DNA from 2 places in the Microcystis panniformis FACHB-1757 genome. Region 1 is predicted to be linked to the other one. Evidence: predicted binding sites of a transcription regulator. Region 1 holds the regulator's gene; the other holds the start of a gene.

Region 1 (5,290 bases):
AATTTCGTTATTATCGTTCTATACCCCAATTAAACCAATATCTTCTCGTCAGTCAAGGGGAGATACTAATAGAATCCTATAGCAAAACATCAGAAAATAGTTGGTTATTACAAGAATACACCCCAGCAAGGGGAATTATATCCCTAGATTCTTTAGGAATTAGCTTAAATCTTGCCGATATTTACGAAGGAATTGATTTTAATTGAGGAATAATTTATGAATGATAACCTTTTTTTCTGTGATCTAGGTTATAATCAGGAGGATTAAAAATTCTGTGACAGAGAAAATGCTAACTCGATCTCCTACCAAAACCCTCAGCTTAGAAGAATATCGTAATTTAGAAACCATAGCCGAGGTTAAACACGAATATCACGACGGAGAAATTATCGAGATGACAGGGGGAAGCATCAATCATAATCGACTGGTACGCAATTTAATTCGCTTGTTAGACAATGCTTTAAGGAAAACTATTTATGAAGTCTTTCCCAGTGATTTGCGACTATGGATACCCCAATATAATCGCGGTTTATACCCAGATTTAATGATTATTGCCGGGGAACCATTATTTAGTGATAATCGCAACGATGAAATTTTAAATCCCTGCCTAATTATCGAAGTTTTATCCCCTTCTACCTCTAGTTATGATCGGGGTGATAAATTTCGTTATTATCGTTCTATACCCCAATTAAACCAATATCTTCTCGTCAGTCAAGGGGAGATACTAATAGAATCCTATAGCAAAACCTCAGAGAATAATTGGTTATTGCAAGAATACACCCCAGCAAGGGGAATTATATCCCTAGATTCTTTAGGAATTAGCTTAAATCTTGTCGATATTTACGAAGGAATTGATTTTAATCTCAACTCCTAACTTTAGCTATCTTTTAAGAGGACGTACTAAAAACAATTTTACCATCTTTTACCGCTACCAAACGCAAAGTTAAGGGTCCAGATGTATTAGTTTTACTAGCAGCAACTGCCTCAAGTGTCTCGATAGAATTACCCGACCTTTTGACTTGATCGATAAAGTTAACTACCGTAGTTAATAAACCATCTTCCACTTGAATTGACCCTAAAACTCCCGCACTTCTAGCGCGAAATTGAGCCGAAGCTAAGAGTAAATCTAAACGCTTTTGCAGGTCTTCTTCTGTCATATTTTGCGGATCAATAGAAACGGCAGCGATTACCTGTTTCTCCTCAAAAACTCTTTGATTGGGAACCACATCAGCAAAGACACGAATCTCGGTTTCTCCTAAGACATAATTACCTGCGGAAAGGATTCTCACCACATATTCTTTACCGTCCTGTAATTGTTGACTTAACTGTTCTACCTGTGCTTTTGTGATCTTAACTAAACGCTGGTCAAAATTAGGCTGATTCGGTTGGGTGGCACGGATAGCATTCATATTCGCTTCCCGCAATAACTTATCGATAACGGTGACAATAGCTTGGGGATCAACAATACGAAAAGCTCCAAAAGATAACACCTGTCCCCGGAAAATAGCGATTTGTTTTTCCCGCAATTCTTGATAGGTTTGATAGTATTGTTCTAAAACTTCCACTTCCCGCTTAAGAAAAGCCATTTGGGTTTCTAAATCTTTTAATTTTCCCTCACGCTGTTCCAAAGCTAAATTTTTATCGACGATCGATCGATCAAGTTCTCCAATGCGTTGATCCCGGCGATCAATTTCTAGCTGTAGGGTTTTTTGTTGGGTTTCCAACTGTTGAAGTCGCGCTTGTCTGGTTGTTAATAATTTTTGTTGATTAGCCAACTCTTTATCTCTAACTTTAACGGTGGTTTGTAGTTGATTTATCTGACTAGAAAGAATTGATTTTTGTTGGAACAATTGATCCCGTTGACTGCTTAACTGTGCCTTTTGATTAGTTAAAATAACTCGTTCATTATTTAAATTAGCCACTTCCTTCCGAAACTTTTCCAACTGTCCCGAAACTAATCGCAAACGTTGACGCGAAGCTTGATAATTTTTGTTAAGAACCTCTAGACGTTTCTGCACAGCTATCTGTTCACTTTTAGCTGTTTTTAAAGCCTTTTCCACCTGATTTTTTTGTTCGGTGGTTTTTCTGACCTGACTTTCTAAATCCTTAATAGCGGCACGACGTTCATTTAAAAGACGATCCAGTTCAAAAACCCCTTGACGCAGGGATTTACTAGAAGCAAACAAGACAATTAAAGTGGAGCCGGCGATCAAAATTCCCGTTACAATCGTCATTAAAGTTGCGGTTTGTTTCGGACGCAGATTAAATAAACGCATCCTTTTCTTACCGATACGGCTCCCTATGCGATCGCCAACCGCCGCTATCAGACCACCTAAAACCACGATGGCCAAAACCAAAATATAAGCGCTAGTCATCCAGAATTTAAGTAAATTGTTGACTGAGAGCGACGGGATTATGGACGGTAATTTTCTTCTTGTAAATTGAGACCATTTCTTGATCCCGCAGCTCTCCCAATAAACGGGTGACAGTGACGCGAGTAGAACCGATCGCTTCTGCGATCGCTTGGTGAGACAATTTTAGATCCACCCGGATGCCATCGGTGGTGGGAACCCCAAAATCACGACAGAGAATTAACAAAAAACTGACCAAACGTGAACCCATATCCCGGTGAGCCAAGGTTTCGATCATCATTTCCGTTTGCAGAATCCGCGAGGACAAACCCTGCAGCATCAACATTGATAAATCGGGATTATTGCGGAGGGATCTTTCTACCTGATCGATCGGGGCCGAGAGTAATTCTACCGGAGTAAAAGCCACGGCATGATAAAAACGATCCGATCGCTGGCCGGTGAGTAAGGATAGCACACCAAAGACGCTATTTTCCCGCAGTAGAGCCACGGTAATTTCTTCTCCCGCTTCATAGACTCGCGACAACTTAACGGCTCCTTTCAGCAAAAAATAGACTCTTTCGGCGGGATCTCCAGGGAAAAAGATCGTTTTGCCACGCTCGAACAATTCCACCACCGGGGGGAAATTGCCGCTGCCGATTCGACGGAACACATCTGCTAGGGGTTTATCTTGTATTAGGGATAAGTCCATCTCACATCCAAAAAAGGGGAAAATTGTTTTTATTATGCAACGAGTGTCACCTCTATTAAACATAACCGCTGCCTAAACTGGGAAAAGTTTTGGGCGCTTTTTGCCAGACAATGGGGGAGGGGTGATCATTGCTGCCCCGTTATCTGTATCCCTATTATACCGAATCTCGCTGGGGTCGGCTATTGGGGAGATTTTTGTAAGAGAAACGAGAACTATGTTAGATTTAACGGGAAAAAACGCCCTAGTGACAGGAATTGCCAATAATCGCTCGATCGCTTGGGGAATTGCCCAACAACTCCATCAAGCTGGTGCAAATATCGGTGTCACCTATCTCCCCGACGAAAAAGGCCGCTTTGAGAAAAAAGTGCGAGAATTGGCCGATGAACTTAATCCCGCTTTTTATGTCCCCTGCGATGTCCAAAATGACCAACAGGTAGAAGATACTTTCGCTACAGTGGCGGAAAAATGGGGTAAACTGGATATTTTGATTCACTGTCTCGCTTTTGCCGATAAAGAGGGTTTAACGGGCGATTTTACCGCCATCCCTCGGGAAGCTTTCACTAAATCCCTAGATATTAGCACTTTTTCCCTAACCCGTCTAGCGCGATCAGCTAAACCTTTGATGACGGCAGGGGGAAGTATTATCACTCTTACCTATCTCGGCGGTGTCAAGGTAATTCCTAACTATAATTTAATGGGGGTGGCAAAAGCAGGTTTAGAAATGAGTGTTCGCTATTTAGCCGCGGAATTAGGTGGCCAAAAGATCCGAGTTAATGGTATTTCCGCCGGTCCAATTCGCACCTTGGCATCTTCGGCCGTGGGGGGAATTCTTGATATGATCCATCATGTGGAAGAAATCGCTCCTTTACATCGCACCGTGACACAAATTGAGGTGGGAAATACGGCCGCTTTTTTAGCCAGTGATCTTTCTAGTGGTATTACCGGTCAGATTATTTATGTAGATTCCGGTTACGAAATTATGGGAATGTAGTTTTAAGTAGGTAGGTGTTAAAAATCATCAGCGCCCCCCTTATTAAGGGTAGTAGGGTTGATTCATGAATCAACCCTACTATGAATCAACCCTAGGATCAAGGGGGTATCAAAGGCGAAATCTATCTTCAATTTAATTGAAACGACTATCATAAAAGACTATGATCGTGTTTGTTGCGAAGTTGCTGAAGAGTCTTGCGATCGCTGTCTAGATCGACTTCATCGTAATGTAAATCGGCATCGTGGTTTTTCAAAAAAGCATCCACCACCCAACGAGAAGATAGACCTAAAATACTTCCGACCTCGGCACTGGTGATTTTTTCCGCTCGGTAGGCCTGCACCACCAAAGCCTCTAAAATTTCACGGGTAAGATTATTGTAGTTGTAATGTTGAAGCAATTCATCGGGAATATCGATAGTAATTTTCATGATTTAGCTTCCTTTTTTTTGGGGTTTACTGATAATGTTTATAGAACTTAGGTTGAGTTAAAGCATGAAACCCAACGCCTATTCTATACCTTCTCAACAGGATTTAGTATAACTTTTGGATATGGATAAAGCTGGCATTTCTATTACTTCGCTTCAAATAATTTCCGAATCTCGTTAATAGAAATATAGATACCGACAACAGCACCTAGCAAAAGAGGGATTTGACTATCCGAACCAAGGCATTTCTGAAAATTTTCATCGGTTAACACTTTATAGACCACCTTAAATAGGGTAAATGCAGTCCACAAAGTTAACCCAGAAACGAAAAGAATTTCTAGATAAGATTTATTGTTTCCCCGTCGCTGCCGTCTTCTTGTAACCACTGCCACGCTTGCGGTAATGACCAAGGTTCCGATTAACAAAAGAAAGTTTTCAATGTTAACAATCTTCATCAAAAATTTATGCTGATTTTGCTTTTCTAAAGGTAATATACCATCCGCAGCCCGCCGCTAATATCGCACCAATAACCGCGCCATAAACTCCCGCAATCGATCCCCCTAGGGCTGCACCTCCCACCGTTACCACCATCAGGCGATCGGCTTTATCCCAAAATCGAGGGGAATCAGCACCCTCGTGATCAAGGGGGGATCCAGCTAATTTTTGGGCAGTTTTTACCCAATCTTGGCTAGGAATAACATCATTAATAAATAGGGCCTCGAAATCTAAACTATCGGGAAAAATGACGCTTAAACTTTTGGTGCGTTCTTGGTTAGCATAGGCTGCGTCTAATTCTTCGATCGCTTTTTTATAAGCTT
Region 2 (5,290 bases), 1.4 Mb from region 1:
CAAGACTGTAACTATCGGGATAGACTTCAATATTAGTGGTGGGACTGGGATTAATTTCCCTAGACAGGGTTTCGATCGCTAATTGAGCAGCGATTTCGCCCCCTTCCTGACCGCCGATGCCATCACAGACAATCGCCAGGGGATTTTGACCATGAGCGAGGGTTATGGCCTGATTAGTCGGGGGATAACAGGCATCCTCGTTGTGTTCCCGCATCAGACCGGTATCAGTGCAGGTAAAAATCTCATAGCTGCGTTCTTGACCTCCACCGTAGTGCTGTAGTGCATAATCGAGGATAGCGATCAGGGATTCCGGGCGATCGAGATCACCGGATTCTAGCTCTTGGGTCAGGGATACGAGAAAATCTTGAATATTAGCGGCTGCCGTCGGGATCAGACCGGTCCAGAAAGCTCCTAAATCTTTTAAATTGGGAGCGGTGGCCTCATCTTTGCTTAATTCTAGCAATTGCAGCAGCTGATTATTCACTCTCGTCAGCGAAGGGTTGAGCAGACTAGAGACTACAGCCTTTCTCTGAAGGGGATGCCAGAGTTTGGCCATTTGCCATAACCAGTGAATTTGTCTTAAATCGGAAGCTTGCGACCAAACCTCGGCTAGAGTGGGCAATAGTTCCGGATATATTAATTCTCCCGTTTGATCGAGGGGAATAGTGCCGTATTCCAACAGCCAGATGTCCATATTCAAGCGTTCATCGGGACTGGGAATATAGCCATAGACTTGGGGAATGTGGAGATGGAAGGGTAACAATTTTAGGTAGAGGGAGAGCCAGCTAGGAGGTTCTTCCGGTGCTTGGGGTGCTTGAGCGGGTTTAGTATCAAGAACAATTTGTGGTTGTTTGACCAAATAACGATTATCAATTAGCTCGCCAACATGATAATAGGTTCTCACCCAATCACCCATCATCCATAAATAGCGCTTAACTAAAGGAGTACCGCATTTTTCACAGAATCTATTAGTGAGAGCGTTCGGGGATAGACAGGTTAGGTTTTGACATTGGAGGGTTGTCACGGAATCCATGAAAACTGCTGACTCCTAAAGCGCGGTTAGTATAGGTTAATAAAATAGCGTGTTTTTATCCACGATGACTGCCAGTGTATTCCAGTGTTTCCCAAATTTTAACCTTTGTCGCTCGATCGAGAATAATTAATGCTGACAGTGCCATCTCTATAGGTATGTCTGGGGTGTGGGGTGTGGGGTGTGGGGTGTGGGGAAGTGGGGAAGTGGGGAAGTGGGGAAGTGGGGAAGTGGGGAGCTTTTCAGTGATCAGTAAACAGTGAACTGATAACTGATAACTGATAACTGACTCCTATCTCCTGACTCCTAACAGTTTCTAAATATTTTTCCACATCAGCAAAGAGCGAGTTTGAAAGCCGAGATTTTGGTAGAGATTGAGAGCATTGTCGTTATTGATGAAGACTTGTAAACCGATGCGGGTTTGTCCGCGACTTTTTGCCCAATCCTTAGCTCGATCGATTAGTGCGGTGGCGATACCTTGGCGACGATGCTGGGGATCGACGTAAATCAGGAAAATATGACCATAGCGATCGCCTGTCACCTGATCGACGGCGCTCCCCATCCAGAGACAAGCGATCGCCGTTTGTTGTCCTTCGACGATCCACAGGGGAGTATCGAGGCCAAAAAACTGTCTGACTGTATCAGCTAGATGGGAGAGGTTTTTTTGTTCGGGAAAAAATTCTTCATAGGTGCGGGTGAGAAAATTAATGAGTAGATAGCGATCGCCCATTTTGCCCAGTCGCAGCCGATAATCTTCGGGAAGGTTAGCCATGCCAAGGATAAAAGAAAATTATGCCCAGGGATGGCTCGATCGGAGCTGGTGCCGCTAAATCTGCCGGTAAAAAAATCCGGATGCCGGTGGCAACCAGAGCAACTAAAAACACTAAGATAGTCAGGAGCGGGGCGATATATTGCCGAAAAAAAGCCATAATTATTTGATCTCTACACTGCTGTTCCTTCTATTTTAGGGATTGCCAGTTAAGATATCAGCAATTAAAAAAAAATTCACCCAAAAAAAAGTGATCGGCATACCGATCACTAGAAACCGACAACTAGACTTTGACATCCTCGCCGCACTTTTAGGGCGGCGATTCCTAAACCTCACGATTTAAGTTTCTGCTTCCACCACCGTCGCATACCACAGTTAAAAAACCATGTACTGTCTTACACAGAGTCCACAGACTTTCGCCCCATTTCAGAAGCCCGATTCCGTGTGTCCCACGGTACGTTGACCGCCTATAGCTTCTTGTACTTGTTGCGCGCGACTTTTTACCCGGCCAAGCTTTTCTGGTCGGAACCCCCTAAGCCGAGTTTTCAAGGTGCTGCGCCGTCCACTTGGTTTTCGAGACTGGCCTTTTAATTCTAACGTAAAGCCAACCTAGAACGGCGGGGTTTCAGACCCAAAATTTCCGATGACTAAACACCGATTAAATCTAACGAAGGTGCAAATAGGCCGCCTCTGCTTCCAATTGACGCACTAAAGCTTCATTTCCCTGCGCTCTAGCCACTTCCAGTCGGTGTTGTAAATTTCTGCGGAGTGTTTCCCTATGAGCGACGGCGGCTTGTGTTAGGACTTGCTGACGATTTTTGTTCATGATGGACAGACTTTTGAGCGACTTAACTTACCTTATATCTAAATCATAACATTCTCCTTGGTAAACTGTATCTTTAGCTACTGAATTTGGCGTTAAGATTTATTAACGGTGTTGGCAACCCTAGGGACAAGTCAATGACGGAACAGGCACTAATAACCCTTACTAGCGATTTTGGACTACAGGACGGTTATGTGGGCATTATCAAGGGAGTAATCGCGGGAATTGCCCCCCATGCTCGCACGATCGATCTGAATCATCAAATTTCGCCCCAAGACCTTTACGCTGGTCGTTTTGTCCTCCTGAATGCCTATCAATATTTTCCCCAAGGCACTATTCATCTGGCAGTTATAGATCCAGGGGTGGGAAGCAAAAGACGCGGGGTAGGGATTCGTTTTGCCGGTGGTTATTTAGTCGGGCCAGATAATGGTTTATTTAGTGGTATTTTAAGCCAATCTCCCGCTATATCTGCCGTTAATCTCAATAATTCTTCCTATTGGCGCACCCCTAACCCTAGCACGACTTTTCACGGTCGGGATATTTTTGCTGCTGTGGCCGCTTATTTGGCCCGGGGAGTACCCCTAGAAATGTTAGGTGAGATGATTGATCCCGATAGCTTGCAACAATTAGCGATCGCTGTTCCGCAAATCGAGGAAGATAAAATCAGGGGTCAAATTCAATATATTGACATTTTCGGCAATTTAATCAGCAATATTCCCGATTATCTCCTAGAAGGAAAAAATTGGTCAGTGCAGTTAGGACAAAAAATTATCCCCACAAAAAACACCTACAGTGATGTTCCTTGGGGGGAAATAGTCGCTTTTATCGGTAGTCACGGGGGGTTAGAAATTGCCGTCAATAGTGGGAGCGCCCAAAAGCAATTACACCTAAATATTGGCGATGCGATCGAGGTTAGAATAGATAGGAGTCAGTGATCAGTGATCAGTGATCAGTTATCAGTGATCACCGATCAGATTTGAGTTTTAAGGGTTCTTAGTTACTTGATATAGTTTGATCGGGTGGCATAAATCCACTAAATCCTTATCTGGCAAGAGACTTAATTGATTAGTTCGTTCTAGATCAAAAACAATTGACAAAAATTGCCTAAGATGTTTCTCTATAAGGGTTTCATCCCTTATAACCCCCGTCTATTGCATAACACAAACCGAAGAACCGTTTTAAGTTCACTGATAACTGATAACTGATAACTGATAACTGATAACTGATAACTGATATAGCCTTTTAATCAATTCTCATACTGATATCTAACCAAGTAGAACGGGTAATCGGGGCGCTAGTAGAAATATAATCTACTCCTGTTTCGGCAACGTTGCGAATGCGATCGAGGGTAATATTTCCCGATGCTTCTATTTTGGTTTTACTATTAAAATTGCGGATCATCTCCACAGCAGTTTGCATCATCTCTAAATCCATATTATCTAACATAATGATCTCTACCTGCTGCTGCAGAGCTTGATTCACTTCTTCTAATTGACTGGTTTCTACCTCAATTGTGAGAGGATAGGGCATATTTTGCCGTACACGAAGCACTGCTTCCTCGATGCTGCCGGCTGCTTGAATATGATTATCTTTAATCATAATTGCATCATCTAACCCCAAACGATGGTTAATAGCGCCACCGATACCGGAGGCATATTTTTCTAAAATTCGCAATCCGGGGGTAGTTTTGCGAGTATCCACCAATCTTGTCGATAAATCGGCAATTTTCTCCACATATTTGCGAGTTTCACTAGCAATCCCACTCAAGCGCATGGCAAGATTTAAAGCGACTCTTTCCCCGATTAACAACGCATCGAAGGAACCTTCTATCTCGGCAATAACTTTAGACTTGGGGCAGAATTCCCCCTCGGCAACGGTGGGGGTAAAGTGAATAGTGGGGTTAAGTAGTTGAAAAACTCTTTCAGCTACGGGTAAACCAGCAATAACTCCCGCTTCCTTGGCAATCCAACTAGCTTGACCGATTTTAGCATGACCGAAGAAAATTGCTTGGGTGGTGCGATCGCCTCTACCGAGATCTTCTCGTAACCAGTTTTCTAACAAGGGATCAAGAACTAATAGGGGCGGTAACATAGAATTTATCGAAACAATCGGGACGTATTTATTTTAAGTCTAGGAATGTTTGACATTTTTGTAAACTTTCTTTAATCGAAACTTATCCCTTCATAGATTAACTCGATCGCACAGTGAAAATCGAGACTAGATAGAATAATTTCTTCCCCTTGACTATAAGCGCAGTAAAACCAAATTTTATCTTCACCGCGACGATAAACCTCAACACTGATCGATTCAGGATCGACTAAAACGTATTCTTGTAAACTAGGAATCTGACGATAATATTGTAACTTTTTAGTGCGATCATAGTTTCCTGTGCTGGGGGAAAGCACTTCAATAATCACTTGTGGATGTTGAATAAAATTACGAGATTGTCTATCCCTAAAATCGCAACTAATCACCAAATCGGGATAAAAATAACGACTATTATTAGCTTGTACTTTCGCATCAGATACATTGACTCGACAGCCTCGCGGACGGAGATGAAATCTTAAAGCAGTGTAAAAATTCAAGGTAATATCATTATGGGGCAGACTACCCCCAGTCATGGCGATAATTTCCCCATCAATGTATTCATGGCGCAATTCCTGTGTAG

What was found. The regulator NtcA, encoded in region 1, controls nitrogen genes in cyanobacteria. The targets are predictions, from matches to a motif close to TTTGTANCNNNNGNTACAAA.
Region 2: the regulator NtcA is predicted to act here: its motif matches at 2,690-2,709, upstream of VL20_RS19460 (SAM hydrolase/SAM-dependent halogenase family protein).

What each region holds. Positions count from the first base shown of each region.
Region 1 covers NZ_CP011339.1:5,463,288-5,468,577, reverse strand. The annotation lists gene VL20_RS25725 (Uma2 family endonuclease) at 1-206, shown strand, start outside; gene VL20_RS25720 (Uma2 family endonuclease) at 287-871, shown strand; gene VL20_RS25715 (DUF3084 domain-containing protein) at 885-2,372, opposite strand; gene ntcA (global nitrogen regulator NtcA) at 2,380-3,057, opposite strand; gene fabI (enoyl-ACP reductase FabI) at 3,272-4,048, shown strand; gene VL20_RS25700 (UPF0175 family protein) at 4,197-4,475, opposite strand; gene VL20_RS25695 (hypothetical protein) at 4,619-4,927, opposite strand; gene VL20_RS25690 (hypothetical protein) at 4,935-5,290, opposite strand, start outside.
Region 2 covers NZ_CP011339.1:4,065,278-4,070,567, reverse strand. The annotation lists gene VL20_RS19470 (PP2C family protein-serine/threonine phosphatase) at 1-1,033, opposite strand, end outside; gene VL20_RS29535 (hypothetical protein) at 1,108-1,293, shown strand; gene VL20_RS19465 (GNAT family N-acetyltransferase) at 1,347-1,802, opposite strand; gene VL20_RS31875 (hypothetical protein) at 1,795-1,959, opposite strand; gene pirA (arginine synthesis PII-interacting regulator PirA) at 2,464-2,625, opposite strand; gene VL20_RS19460 (SAM hydrolase/SAM-dependent halogenase family protein) at 2,760-3,557, shown strand; gene nadC (carboxylating nicotinate-nucleotide diphosphorylase) at 3,865-4,713, opposite strand; gene VL20_RS19450 (Uma2 family endonuclease) at 4,785-5,290, opposite strand, start outside.